3 regions of the Arthrobacter sp. BF1 genome follow, and region 2 is predicted to be linked to each of the others. Evidence: riboswitches for the same ligand, from Rfam matches in the RefSeq annotation. Region 2 holds a riboswitch; each other region holds the start of a gene.

Region 1 (4,390 bases), 1.3 Mb from region 2:
AGGTTCCAGCGGTGGCCCGCAGCACTGATTCGTGGGACGAGTCCGACGTCCGGATCCGGCCCAGCAAAAAAGGCTCGCGGCCCCGCACCAAGGACCGTCCCAGCCACGACGACGCCGTGACGGGCCGGATCATCACGGTGGACCGGGGCCGCTACACCGCCGTCGTGGGCGAGGACTCGGGCGACGAGCGGATCATCATCGCCGCGCGAGCCCGTGAACTGCGCCGCTCCCCCGTGGTGGCCGGCGATTTCGTGTCCCTCGTCGGAGACGTCTCCGGGGATCCCGACACCCTGGCGCGCCTGGTACGCATTCAGGACCGCCGCACCCTGCTGCGCCGCAGCGCCGATGACACGGACCCCATCGAGCGTGCTGTGGTGGCCAACGCCGATCAGCTGGTTGTGGTGGTGGCCGCCGCCAATCCGGAGCCACGCACCGGATTCATCGACCGCGCGCTGGTGGCGGCGTACGACGCCGGCATTGAACCGCTGCTGCTCATCACCAAGGCGGACGTCAAGGATCCGGCGGAACTGTTGTCCAACTACGAGCACCTGGACTTTCCGGTCATCATCAGCCGGACAGCGGATTCCGCCGCCTCCGGCATCGATGCGCGCTCCGACGACGGCCTTTCGGCCCGGCTGGACATTGACGCTGTGTCGCAGCTCCGCGCCTACCTCGACGGCAAAGTCACGGTGATGCTGGGGCATTCCGGCGTGGGCAAGTCCACCATGGTCAACGCACTCACGGGCGCCGAAAGGGCTACCGGTGGCGTGAACGCTGTGACGGGCCGCGGCCGCCATACATCGTCGTCGGCCCTTGCCCTGAAACTCGCAGGCGCACCGACCGGAAGCTGGATCATTGACACCCCAGGCATCCGTTCGTTCGGTTTGGCCCACGTGGACCCGGACCGGATCCTGCGGTCCTTCCCGGACTTGGAACCGGGCACGGACGCCTGCGAACGGGGCTGCAAACACAATGCAGCCGCCGTCAATTGCGGGCTGGACACGTGGGTGGCCGAGGGGCACGCCGGCCCCACCGGGCCGGCCCGGCTCACCTCGCTGCGGCGGCTGCTGGGCACCGACCCGCGGCTGGAGGGTCAGGAAACCAAGGAACTGGGCAGCATCAGCTAGCGCCCGGAAGCCGAGGTCCCCAACCCTGCGGCCGTTAGACGGTAGTTTGGAAGCATGATCCAACCCGCTTCGAGCTACAACGATGACCTGCGCCTGGCCCATGTGCTGGCCGATTCCGTGGATGACCAGACCATGAGCCGCTTCAAGGCGCTGGACCTGCACATCGAGACCAAGCCTGACCTGACGCCTGTCACGGATGCGGACAAGTCGGCCGAAGAGGCCATCCGCGGCCAACTGTCCCGCTCGCGTCCCCGGGACGCGGTCCTCGGCGAGGAATTCGGCAGCTCCGGGCACGGCTCCCGGCGCTGGATCATTGATCCGATCGACGGCACCAAGAACTTTGTCCGCGGCGTCCCGGTCTGGGCCACCCTGATCGCACTGGTGGACGAGGGCGAACCAGTGGTGGGTGTGGTCAGCGCGCCCGCCTTGGGCAAACGCTGGTGGGCCGCAAAGGGCGCCGGCGCCTACATGGGCAAGTCCCTCGCGGCAGCAACCCGGCTCAGGGTGTCGAATGTGTCCAACCTTGCCGATGCGTCCCTGTCCTATTCCAGCCTGGGCGGCTGGAAGGAACGCGGCAACCTGGATGAGTTCCTGGGCCTGACCGAGGACGTTTGGCGCACCCGGGCCTACGGTGACTTCTGGTCCTACTGCATGGTGGCCGAAGGCTCCGTCGACATCGCCTGCGAGCCGGAACTGAACCTTTACGACATGGCTGCCCTCGTCCCCATCGTGGTCGAGGCCGGCGGGCGTTTTACATCGCTGGAAGGCCAGGACGGGCCGTTCGGCGGCAACGCGCTGGCCACCAACTCCATCCTGCACTCCGAGGTGCTCAAACGTCTGAACCCGGATCTGGACGATCTGCTTTAACCTGATCCCCGAATGATCGACGGCGGGGCCTCCGCGCAAGGGGTGCCCGCCGTCGTTTCTTCGACAAATCGGCGGATGATCAAACAGCCGTAACAAACGTCTTAACATTCCGCCGGGCTTTTCCGCTGCCGCGGAGATGTCCTACTCTCTTTAACAGGTCACGAGTGCCAGCGCTAAACCCCGGTTTGCTGGCCGGCAACCCTCCATTCGCGGTGGGGTGCCCCGGGTGACGACCAGGCCGGTCCTCAATGGACACGGCAAGCGCGGATTCCCGGTACCGGGGGTCCTTTTAAAGTGAGGTCTCCGTGACAACTGCCACCGTCTCCCCCGTCGTTCAGAACACCGCCGCCGCAGACAGCGCAGCACTTACCGGCGAACTTGCTGCCGTTGCCGGACGACCGCTGTCCGCCGTCACCGGCGCTGAAATCCAGGCTCCGCTGATCCAGGGCGGCCACATCCGCTACGCCAACCTCGACTACGGCGCTTCGGCCCCCGCCCTCTCCGTTGTCTCGGCCTACCTCAATGAGATCCTGCCGTACTACGCCAGCGTCCACCGCGGTGCGGGCTACGCGTCACAGATCAGCACGTCCGTCTACGAAAACGCCCGGAACATTGTGCGGGACTTCGTGGGCGGCCGGCCGGATGACTCCGTCATTTTCACGCGGAACACCACCGACTCGCTGAACCTGCTGGCGGGTTGCCTGCCGCACGGGGACGGCCAGGCCACCGGCGACGTCCTGTACCTGGACATCGAGCACCACGCCAATCTTCTGCCGTGGCAGGGCGTGCCGCACCGCAGCGTGGTGGCCGCTCCCACCATCGCCGGAACCATCGCAGCCCTGCGCGCCGAACTTCAGCAGGGCCAGGTCAGCCTGCTGGCTGTCACCGGAGCCTCCAACGTGACCGGCGAGATCCTCCCCATCCGCGCCCTCGCCGCGCTGGCCCACGAGTACGGAGCCCGCATCGTGGTGGACGCCGCCCAGCTCGCACCGCACCGGCGCATCAATATCAGCACCGACGACGTCGACTACCTGGCCTTCTCCGGACACAAGCTCTACGCACCGTTCGGCGCCGGTGTCCTGGTGGGGCGCACGGACTGGCTCGACGCCGGCACCCCGCACCTGGCGGGCGGCGGCGCCGTCCGTGAGGCAAAGCTCGACGGCGTCAGCTGGGCCACCGGCCCGGCCCGCCACGAGGGCGGCTCCCCCAATGTCCTGGGTGCAGCCACGCTGGCCCGCGCCACCCAGGTCATCGCGTCATTGGACCAGGAACGCTGGCACGCCCATGAGGCTGCCATCAGGTCCTACCTGGTGGCAGGGCTGCAGAAGATCGACGGCGTGACGGTCCACCAGATCTTCTCCGACACCGATCCCGGCACCGGCACCATCGGAGTAGTGAACTTCTCGGTGGCCGGTTATGACGCTGGACTGGTTGCCGCTTATCTTTCGGCAGAACATGGCGTTGGCCTGCGGGACGGCCGCTTCTGCGCCCACCCGCTGCTGAAACGCCTCGGCCTCCCTTCCGGTTCGCTGCGGGCCAGCTTCGGGGTGGGTTCCCGGCTGGAGGACGCCGAACGGCTGCTCACCGGCCTCGAACAGCTGCGCCGCACGGGCCTCGGCTGGGACTACGTGGTTGATTCAGGCCGCTGGGTGCCCGCAAAGGACACCCGCACCTACCCGCACTGGGCCCCGAACACGCCAGGCACTGCCGGCGCGGCTCCCTGCCTCGACGACTGACCTCGCTGGCTGACCTCGCCGGCTAGGTCTGGGCGGTGGCGCTATCTGTGGGCTTCACGATCCGGGCCGGGTTTCTGATGCCCAATGCTGAGACTGCGCCACCGATGACCAGGAGGACGCCGGTGGCGATCAGCACCCGATGGAATCCGTCCAGGTTAAGCTGCTTCCCGGCGATGAGTCCGACGAAGGCGATGCCAACCAGACCCGCTACCCTGGCAACCGCGTTGTTTACGGCCGAGCCGATGCCGGACTGCTGCTCAGAGATCGAGCCCAGTATCGCCGCGGTCAGCGGTGCAACTGTTGCCGAGAGCCCCGCCCCGAAGAGGACGATTCCCGGCAGCAGCTGATTCCAGTAATTGACGGGTATTTGCGACGACACCATCAGGAAGTAGCCGAGGCCGGCACCGGCCGGGCCCAGGGCCATGAACCAGCGCGGGCCGTATCGGCCGGCGAGTGAACCGAACCACGATGACAGGCAAATGCTCAGCAGGCTGACGGGCAACAGGGCGAGGGCGGCGAGTGTCGCCGAGTAACCGGCCACCTGCTGCAGGAAGAGCACGATGATGAATCCGCCGATGGAGAGCGCGGCATAGATGAACATGGTGGCCAAGTTGCCTGCCGCGAAGTTCCTGACAGCGAAGAGACTCAGCGGCATGAGCG
Region 2 (4,390 bases):
CGCACCAGCCCATCCAGCCGCCGCCGGCTTCGGAGCGGGCCCGGACAGCCTGCCCAAAGGGAGCCTTGTCCGAGGCCGGGTGGTTCAGCACCTCCACAACTTCCAGGTACTTGTGGCCGGCGAGGGGAATGATCATGTTCCGGGTTCCGAAACGGGGATGCACTCCACCCTTCACGGCTTCAACGCCGAGGGCAGACGAAATACGTTCGGTGGTGGCAGCGAGGCCATCTTGTTCACAGGCGTAAGAGACGTGATCCATGCGCATGCCATCATCTTGGCACTTTGTGATGCCCCTCTCAGCTAAGGGTACCCTTATCGTGTTTTTTGTTTCGTTCCCGGAGAGGAATTGTGCCCCCCCGGCGCCGAATTCCCTCTACCGACCACCTTCGTCACAATCCTGTTACCGGTCAGGCAGCCTTCCTAGACTGAACGCACACGTGCAGTGCCACACCTCGTCAAAGGAGTCCTGAATGTCGAACGGATGGTCTTTCGAAACCCGCCAGATCCACGCTGGACAGGAGCCGGACAGTGCCACCGGTGCCCGCGCCCTGCCGATCTATCAGACGACGTCGTTCGTCTTCCCCAGCGCGGAAAGCGCCGCCAACCGGTTCGCCCTCGCGGAACTCGCGCCGATCTATACGCGCATCGGCAACCCCACGCAGGACGCCGTGGAACAGCGGATCGCCAGCCTGGAGGGCGGCCTGGGAGCCCTGCTGCTGAGTTCCGGACAGGCAGCGGAAACCTTTGCCATCCTGAACATCGCCGAAGCCGGGGACCATGTGGTGGCCAGCCCGAGCCTCTACGGCGGCACCTATAACCTGCTGGCGCACACGCTGAAGAAGTTCGGTATCTCCGTCACGTTTGTGGGGGACCCGGACAACCTGGACCAGTGGCGGGACGCCGTCCAGCCCAATACCAAGCTCTTCTTCGCCGAGGTGGTCTCCAATCCGCGCCAGGACGTGCTGGACATTGAAGGCGTGTCGCAGGCCGCGCACGACGCCGGTGTGCCGCTGATTGTGGACAACACCCTGTCCACGCCCTACCTGATCCGGCCGCTCGAATGGGGCGCGGACATTGTGGTCCACTCCGCCACCAAGTACCTGGGCGGTCACGGCTCGGCCATCGCCGGCGTGATCGTGGATTCGGGCAATTTCGACTTCGGCAAGGACCCTGAGCGGTTCCCCGGCTTCAACACCCCGGATCCGACGTACAACGGCCTTGTCTACGCCCGCGATCTTGGGGCGGACGGAGCACTCGGCGCCAACCTGTCCTACATTCTGAAGGCCCGCGTCCAGCTGCTTCGCGATCTGGGCTCCGCAGTGTCCCCGTTCAATGCCTTCCTGATTGCCCAGGGGCTGGAGACGCTGAGCCTTCGGGTGGAACGGCACGTGGCGAACGCCGTCGAAGTGGCGCGCTGGCTTGAGGCGCGCGACGACGTCGAATCGGTCGCCTACGCGGGCCTGCCGTCCAGCCCGTGGTACCAGCGGGGACTCAAGTACGGGCCCAAGGGCACCGGCGCGGTAGTCGGCTTCAACCTGGCCGGCGGCGCGGAGGCAGGCAAGCGCTTCGTGGACGCCCTGGAACTCCATTCCCACGTGGCCAACATCGGGGACGTCCGGTCGCTGGTCATCCACCCGGCCTCCACAACGCACAGCCAGCTCTCGGCCGAGCAGCAGGCCATTGCCGGCGTAACGCCGGGGCTGGTCCGACTTTCCGTGGGCATCGAGCACATCAATGACATCATCGCCGACCTCGAAGCCGGCTTCCGGGCAGCCAAAAGCGCCGAAGGGGCCGCCGGAACGGGGCAGGACACAGCGGGCAGCCAGCAGTAAGCCGCTTCACGGGTCAATTCCGTGAAGTCATAACCGGTCACACGCTTAGCCAGAAGCCGGGGCTGTTTCGTACACTCGAACCAGGTCATGAGTGCCAGCGACAGCCCCGGCTTGCTGGCCGGCAACCCTCTTCCGTGGTGGGGTGCCCCGGGTGAGGACCTGGCCAGCCGGTCAATTGACGGCGGGCAAGCGCGTAGAAGAGGTCCTTTCCATGACGATCACCATCTCCCGAACGGCAGCTCCCGGAAACGGCGTGGTCCGCTATGCCACCATCGGTGGCCTGGAACTCGAAGCCGGCGGTTACCTGCCGGACGTCACCCTGGCGTATGAAACGTGGGGAACCCTGAACGCGGACGGCACCAACGCCGTCCTGATTGAGCACGCCCTGACCGGCAGCACACACGTGACGCGCGGCGACAGTGACGAGCCCGGCTGGTGGGAGCAGCTGGCCGGACCCGGGGCGCCAGTGGACACGGACCGCTTCTTTGTGGTTTCCATCAACATTGTGGGCGGCTGCTACGGCTCCACCGGCCCGTCGTCGGAAGCCCCGGACGGAAAGCCCTGGGGGTCCCGGTTTCCGCTGGTCACCCTGCGCGACACAACGGCGGCCGAGGCCCGGCTGGCGGACCAGTTGGGCATCCACAGCTGGTTTGCAGTGCTGGGCGGTTCAATGGGAGGGGCCCGCGCCCTGGAATGGGCGGTCACCTTTCCGGAGCGGGTGCAGCGCTGCGCCGTCATCTCCGTGGGGGCCGCGAGCACGGCAGAACAAATCGCCTTCGCCCAAGCGCAGACTCTCGCCATCCGCCAGGACACCAACTTCAACGACGGCGACTATTACGGCGGACCGCTGCCCGAGGACGGCCTCGCCCTCGCCAGGCGCATTGCGCACATCACGTACCGCTCCGCGGCGGAATTCGACGGCCGGTTCGGACGCTCGGCGCAGGTCCCGGAATCGCCGTTCAAGGCTGCGGCGCTGGGGGAGCGCGGCCGCTACCAGGTGGAAAGCTACCTGGACCACCAAGGCAAGAAGCTGGTGAGCAGGTTCGACGCGAACAGTTACATCGCGATTACCGATGCTTTGATGAGCCACGATGTCACGCGCGGGCGGGGCTCCCTTGACGAGGCACTCGGCCGCGCCACCGCCAGGTTCTTTGTGGCCGCCGTGGACAGCGACCGGCTCTACTTCCCGTCCCAGTCCCGCGAACTGGCTGACGCCCTGCCCGGCGACGTTGATGTGCACGTCATCGAGGCCCCGATCGGCCACGACGGTTTCCTGACCGAGATCGGCCAGCTCAGCAGCCAACTGCGGAGCACATTCCTGGTCTAGCGCGGACGCACCCGTGGTGGCCCGGCTTGTTCCTGGCCCTGTGATCTTGGCCTGAGTGTTCCTGGCCCGGGTATTCCGGGTCGATATAAGGCTCTGCGTCTAAGACGTCGATCTGCGTCTAGCGGGTCTGCAGAGGTTCAGGCGTGACCCTTCAGCCGTTCATGATGTCCGAGCGGCGTTTCATGTATTCCTCCATGGCCAGCTCGCCATTACTGTACTGCTGGTCCAGTTCGGCGAGCTTCCGGGCGCGGTAGCCCTGCGGGGCCGACGGCGGCGGAGGAGTTGCCGGGGCAGAAGGCTTCGGTGCTTCTTCCCGCTGCCCTGGCTGGCCATATTGCCCCGGCTGGCCAAACTGCTGCGGCTGTCCGTCATTCTGGGGCTGCCCGTACTGCGGGAATTGCTGGCCGGGGAACTGCTGATTCGCTGGCGGGATGGGCTGCATGGGCGGCAGCGGCTCGCCCGGCGGGAGTGGCTGCGGGCTCATGATCTCTCGGTAGCCGCCGCTCATGTAATCCTGCTGCGTGTAGCCGTCGCGGGGCTGCTGGTTCTGCGGCCCGGGAAACTGACCAGGATACTGGCCGGGGTAGCCTCCGGAGAAGCCCTGCCCCTGGTTCCGTTTATTGACAGACTTCCGGTACATCCGCATCGCCATCGGTATCACGAACGACAGGATGATGATCCAGAAAAACAAGCTGTTCACGGTGTAGTGCCTCTCATATATGTCTCTCCAGCTTATGCCCCGGGGCGGTCTAAGTCGTCGAACCCACCCAGACCGCCGGGATACCCAGGAAGGCCCCGTACCGGGACACGGCACGTTGAACCGCGTGCTCCACGGCCTTGCCACGCAGTGAGGCCGGATCCGAAGAACCGAACAGGCGGATGTCCAGCTCGCAGCGGCCCGGAAACAGGGTGTGCCGCCAGGAGCCTTCCATCCGCCCGTCCAGCAGCACAACGTGCATCGGCACGCCGCCCAAGGGTAACGCCGGGGCACTGCCGCCCAAATAGTGGCGCGTCGCGGAATAGCCCATTACGTACTCGTCGTAGCACTGGATCAGGTCGATCCGGGGAACGGCGTCGGCCAATCCGCCGTCGCGCTTGGTAACGCCGGTGGCAGCAGTGCCGCCGGTAGCAGCAACGCCCCGGAAGCAAACGTGCCGCCTGTAGCAGCCGCGCCGCCGTCCTTGCCCGCCTGGAAATAATGTTCGACGCCCTCCATCGCCACCGTCTCCAA
Region 3 (4,390 bases), 1.8 Mb from region 2:
GTGGCCTGCTGGCCCCCGCTGACAGCCGTCACCGGCCCGGTGGTGAGGCCGGCTTCGGCGAGCCTCTTGCCCGCTGCCCCGGCAATGCTGTCCTTGCCGGTCAGCCGCCAGTCAATGCTGACCACCCCGGTGTCCCGTGTGCTGGTCCGCTCGTCCCAGACGACGGCGGTGATCCGGGCGAACTCCGCCGAGGTGGCAACGTCCAGGGTTTGGTCCCACCAGGACGCCTTGATCTCAGCTTCCGCGGCGCCGCCAGCGGCTGGGCTGTAGAAGGCAGCCGTCTGGAGGAGCATCGGCTTATTCCGCCCGGCGGCGTAGGCAGCGTAGAAATCCTCATTGCCGGACCGGGCCAGCATTGCGGACAACTCGCCGTCAGCCGGGACGGTATTGACGGCCGCGTTGCCGCCGGTGTCGTCGTGGTAAGCCGTCAGCCCCACCCACTCCACGGCATCATCGCCCGGATAGTACGGTGCGTAGGCGGCATCGGACCTGTCCCAGCGCCCATCGCCGTTGGTGTCCAGCAGGGCGAAGCCCGCCGACCCCGCGGCCGGAGCATTCCGGTGCCGCCCAAACGGGTAGTCCCGCCCAAGGTAGGGCTGCCACACCATCACCGTGCCGGCGTCGTCCCTGGTTTTGAACTCTGCGGCGACGTTCCGGAACGCTGCCCTGTAGGCGTCCGGCTGCTGGCCCCACTCCACCCAGCTTGAGTTCATGTCCGGCGCGAAGCGGATCAGGATGGTGCCCTTGAACGAAGCCGACAGTTCCCCCACCTTGGCCGCGAAGGCTTCAGCGGCGGCCGCATCCACCTGGTCCAGCGCCCCGGCGGGCCGCACGGTGAGCATGGCGTGGGAACCCTGGCCGGCGGCCTGGCCCAGGTACTCGCGGATATCCTGTTCCTCGCCGGGCCGCACGGGCAGCGAGATCTCATGCCCCAGCAGTGCCGGTGCAGCACCAAGCCGCCCGGCAAAACCCTGGGCGGAGTCCTCGCCCCACTCCAGGACAGCCCCCAGCAGCGGCTTGCCCTTCGCCGGCTCAGGCTCGGCCGCGAGGACGGGCCCCGCAGGCAGAACTGCGAACAAGAGGAGCAGGGCCGCTAGGAGGGCGGCCGGAAGCAGGCCTCGGCATGCGCGGCTGACTGCCGGCGGCACGCTTCTGAATGCTGTCCGGACGCGACGTACTGCGGTGGCTGTTGGCATGCTGGTGTGGACCCTCCCCCAGGACGGCTTCGTGATGGCGGCCGGTGCCCCCGCGAAAACTCTATCTGTCTTCGCAGGTCAGCCCGGGCCCGGAGCAGTAAACGTGGCGCAGTCCGGGTCAGCCGGCCTGGATGACCAGCGGCAGCATGCGTTCGGCGCAGGCAACCAGGACCAGGGTCTGCGGCCCTAACGCCGCCCGGTTGTTGACTCCCGTGTCATCACACCAGTCCAGGTTGTACGGGTGGGCGGTGACCCCGGCTTTCCCGGGGGACATGCCTGCCGGGACGGTGAACACAAAAGTGAAGCCGCCGTCGTCGGTCATGGGTGCGAGCTCTTCCAGCACCCTGGTGCCGTAGGCATCCAGCAGTTCCACCTGGACCTGCGCGCCGTCGCCGTAGCGCGCGTCGCACTGTGTGTCCGGAGCGCTGACCGTCACCCGGCCGCCGGGTTTCGCTTCCGACGGCGTGACGGTGAATGTGGGCGGCATGCACGGCGGCGGTGCGAAGACGTTCCGGCAACTGCTGAGCCCCGCCATCATGAACGCCGCACACAGCACCACGGTGATGAGGCGTCGCCACGCCACAGTCAGAAGGTTCCCCCGCTCTTTCCCCATGGTCCGATTGTCGTGCCCGGTTGCCGGGCATGGAAGCACGTGTTGGTTACGGAACATGACGACGGTGGCCGTGCGGCAGGGCGGGCCGGGTGTTACGTTTTTGGGGAGTAATGAGAACCGGCGCCAAGCCCTGACTGGCCGGTCGGCAACCCTCCTATCGCGGCGGGGTGCCTCAGGTGAATACTCGGCATATCGACCCATTCGAGCTGCAAGCGTGAAAGAAGGAGATCCGTCGTGTCCGACGCACCTGTCCCTGAAGAAAAACTGTCCTACCGGCTCGTCACTGGCCCGGACGACCGCACTTTCTGTGAGCGGATTTCCACCGCCCTGGCCGAGGGCTATGTGCTGCACGGCAGCCCGGCCGCCACGTTCAACGGCACCGCCGTGATCGTTGCCCAGGCACTGATCCTGCCGGCGGCCATCGCCAGCGCGGATGCCGCCGTCGCCACCGCCGTGGACGACCTCGAATCCGCGGGCGACCTCGAGTTCGACGGCGAGGGCCACGCATGAGCTACGCCGGAGACCTCACGCCGCAGGAAGCGTGGACCAAGCTGGAGCAGGGCGCCATCCTGGTGGATGTCCGCACCGAAGGCGAATGGGCGCACATCGGCATCCCGGACACTAAGGCGACGGACAACGATCCCCTGTTCATTCCCTGGACGTTCCCGGGCGGCATCCCGAACCCGGACTTCATCACCGACCTCACCGAGCAGGCGCCGGAGGACAGCGGCACCGAACTGGTTTTCCTCTGCCGCTCGGGCCAGCGCTCCATCGCCGCGGCCACCGCAGCGACGCAGGCCGGGTTCACCTCCTACAACGTCCTGGAGGGCTTCGAAGGCGAGCCGGACCGGTACGGCGAGCGTACGGTCAACGGCTGGAAGAACCGCGGCCTGCCCACCAACCTGGGAAGCAAGTAAGTGACCTTTAACGAAGAAGCCGCCGGCTGGAGCCCCGACACCCAGGCGGTCCGCGGCGGGCTCGACCGCACGCAGTTCCAGGAAACCACGGAGCCCATCTTCCTGAACTCAGGCTTCGTCTACGAGTCGGCTGCCGCCGCCGAGCGCGCGTTCACGGGCGAGGACGAACGGTTTGTCTACTCCCGCTACGGCAACCCCACCGTGGCCACTTTCCAGGAACGTCTCCGCCTGCTCGAAGGCACCGAGGCGTGCTTCGCGACGGCGTCGGGCATGTCAGCGGTGTTCACCGCCCTGGGTGCCCTGCTGGCTGCCGGTGACCGGGTGGTTGCCGCGCGCTCGCTGTTCGGCTCCTGCTTTGTGATCCTGAACGAAATCCTTCCCCGCTGGGGTGTGGAGACGGTGTTTGTGGACGGCCCGGACCTGGACCAGTGGCGCGAAGCCTTGTCAAAGCCCACTACCGCCGTGTTTTTCGAATCGCCGTCCAACCCGATGCAGGAAATCGTGGACATCGCCGCGGTCAGCGAACTGGCGCACGCAGCCGGGGCCACAGTTGTGGTGGACAACGTCTTCGCCACTCCCCTGCTCCAACGCTGCGGCCAGTTCGGCGCGGACGTGATTGTGTACTCAGGGACCAAGCACATCGACGGCCAGGGCCGGGTGATGGGCGGGGCCATCCTGGGTACGGCCGAGTTCGTCAACGGCCCGGTCAAGCAGCTCATGCGGCACACCGGCCCGGCACTGTCCTCCTTCAACGCCTGGGTCCTCACCAAGGGACTTGAGACCATGGCCCTGCGCGTGAACCACTCGTCCGCATCCGCGCTGCGGCTCGCCGAATGGCTCGAACAGCAGCCGGCCGTCAGCTGGGTCAAGTACCCGCTGCTTCGATCGCATCCGCAGTACGAGCTCGCTGCCAAACAGATGAAGGCCGGCGGCACGGTCCTCACGCTGGAACTTGCAGCGAGCGGTGGACGGTCCGGCAAGGAAGCTGCCTTTGCGTTGCTGGACGCCCTGCGGATCATCGACATCTCCAACAACCTGGGCGATGCGAAGTCCCTCATCACCCATCCGGCCACCACCACCCACCGGGCCATGGGACCGGAAGGGCGTGCCGCGATCGGACTCAGCGAAGGCGTGGTGCGGCTGTCAGTTGGGCTCGAGGACGTGGACGACCTCATCGGCGACCTCGAACAGGCGCTGAAGCAGGTCTGACGCCGGCCAGGCTCCGGGTCCGGTCAAGGGTTCCCCGGGGTCAGAGCGCGGGCTGGCGGAGCTGGCTGGCCGCCGTCTGCCGCACCGCGGCGGTCAGCTGGTTGAGCACCGGGGAGTCGATCTTCCAGCGCTGCCAGTACAGGGCCACGTCCACCGGTTTTTTTGGTGCCATTTCCATGAGGTCCCCACTTCCGAGGTCGGCCAGGCAGTGCTGCTCAGGCAGGAGCCCCCACCCCAGTCCCAGCCGGATGGCCTGTGCGAACTCGGCCGACGACGGCACATAGTGGCGCGGCGCGGCCATGTCCGCGCCGGTCATCGTGCGGAAGAAACCGGCCTGCAGATCATCCTTGCGGTCAAAGTCCACCACCGGCGCCCGGCTGCCGGCAGTCAACTCAGGACCGTCCGGCCACCAGTGCCGCACATAGGCCCGGCTGGCCACCGCACGGTAACGCAGG

The links. A riboswitch is a leader RNA that binds a small molecule or an ion and turns the genes downstream of it on or off. The one in region 2 is predicted to bind S-adenosylmethionine.
Region 1: linked by a shared signal. The riboswitch ahead of AC1MCD_RS12725 (aminotransferase class V-fold PLP-dependent enzyme) and the one ahead of metX (homoserine O-acetyltransferase MetX) in region 2 are both predicted to bind S-adenosylmethionine.
Region 3: linked by a shared signal. The riboswitch ahead of AC1MCD_RS18355 (DUF1737 domain-containing protein) and the one ahead of metX (homoserine O-acetyltransferase MetX) in region 2 are both predicted to bind S-adenosylmethionine.

The regions. Positions count from the first base shown of each region.
Region 1 covers NZ_CM155271.1:2,710,872-2,715,261, forward strand. Annotated here, with positions in the region: gene aroA (3-phosphoshikimate 1-carboxyvinyltransferase) at 1-28, shown strand, start outside; gene rsgA (ribosome small subunit-dependent GTPase A) at 12-1,127, shown strand; gene hisN (histidinol-phosphatase) at 1,182-1,994, shown strand; SAM riboswitch class IV at 2,151-2,264, shown strand; gene AC1MCD_RS12725 (aminotransferase class V-fold PLP-dependent enzyme) at 2,300-3,730, shown strand; gene AC1MCD_RS12730 (MFS transporter) at 3,753-4,390, opposite strand, start outside.
Region 2 covers NZ_CM155271.1:1,437,263-1,441,652, forward strand. Annotated here, with positions in the region: gene AC1MCD_RS06725 (VOC family protein) at 1-265, opposite strand, end outside; gene AC1MCD_RS06730 (bifunctional o-acetylhomoserine/o-acetylserine sulfhydrylase) at 471-1,832, shown strand; SAM riboswitch class IV at 1,916-2,030, shown strand; gene metX (homoserine O-acetyltransferase MetX) at 2,044-3,159, shown strand; gene AC1MCD_RS06740 (hypothetical protein) at 3,311-3,859, opposite strand; gene AC1MCD_RS06745 (DNA glycosylase AlkZ-like family protein) at 3,909-4,241, opposite strand; gene AC1MCD_RS06750 (DNA glycosylase AlkZ-like family protein) at 4,211-4,390, opposite strand, start outside.
Region 3 covers NZ_CM155271.1:3,898,143-3,902,532, forward strand. Annotated here, with positions in the region: gene opgC (OpgC domain-containing protein) at 1-1,196, opposite strand, end outside; gene AC1MCD_RS18350 (hypothetical protein) at 1,315-1,809, opposite strand; SAM riboswitch class IV at 1,916-2,030, shown strand; gene AC1MCD_RS18355 (DUF1737 domain-containing protein) at 2,044-2,319, shown strand; gene AC1MCD_RS18360 (rhodanese-like domain-containing protein) at 2,316-2,726, shown strand; gene AC1MCD_RS18365 (O-succinylhomoserine sulfhydrylase) at 2,727-3,935, shown strand; gene AC1MCD_RS18370 (LysR family transcriptional regulator ArgP) at 3,976-4,390, opposite strand, start outside.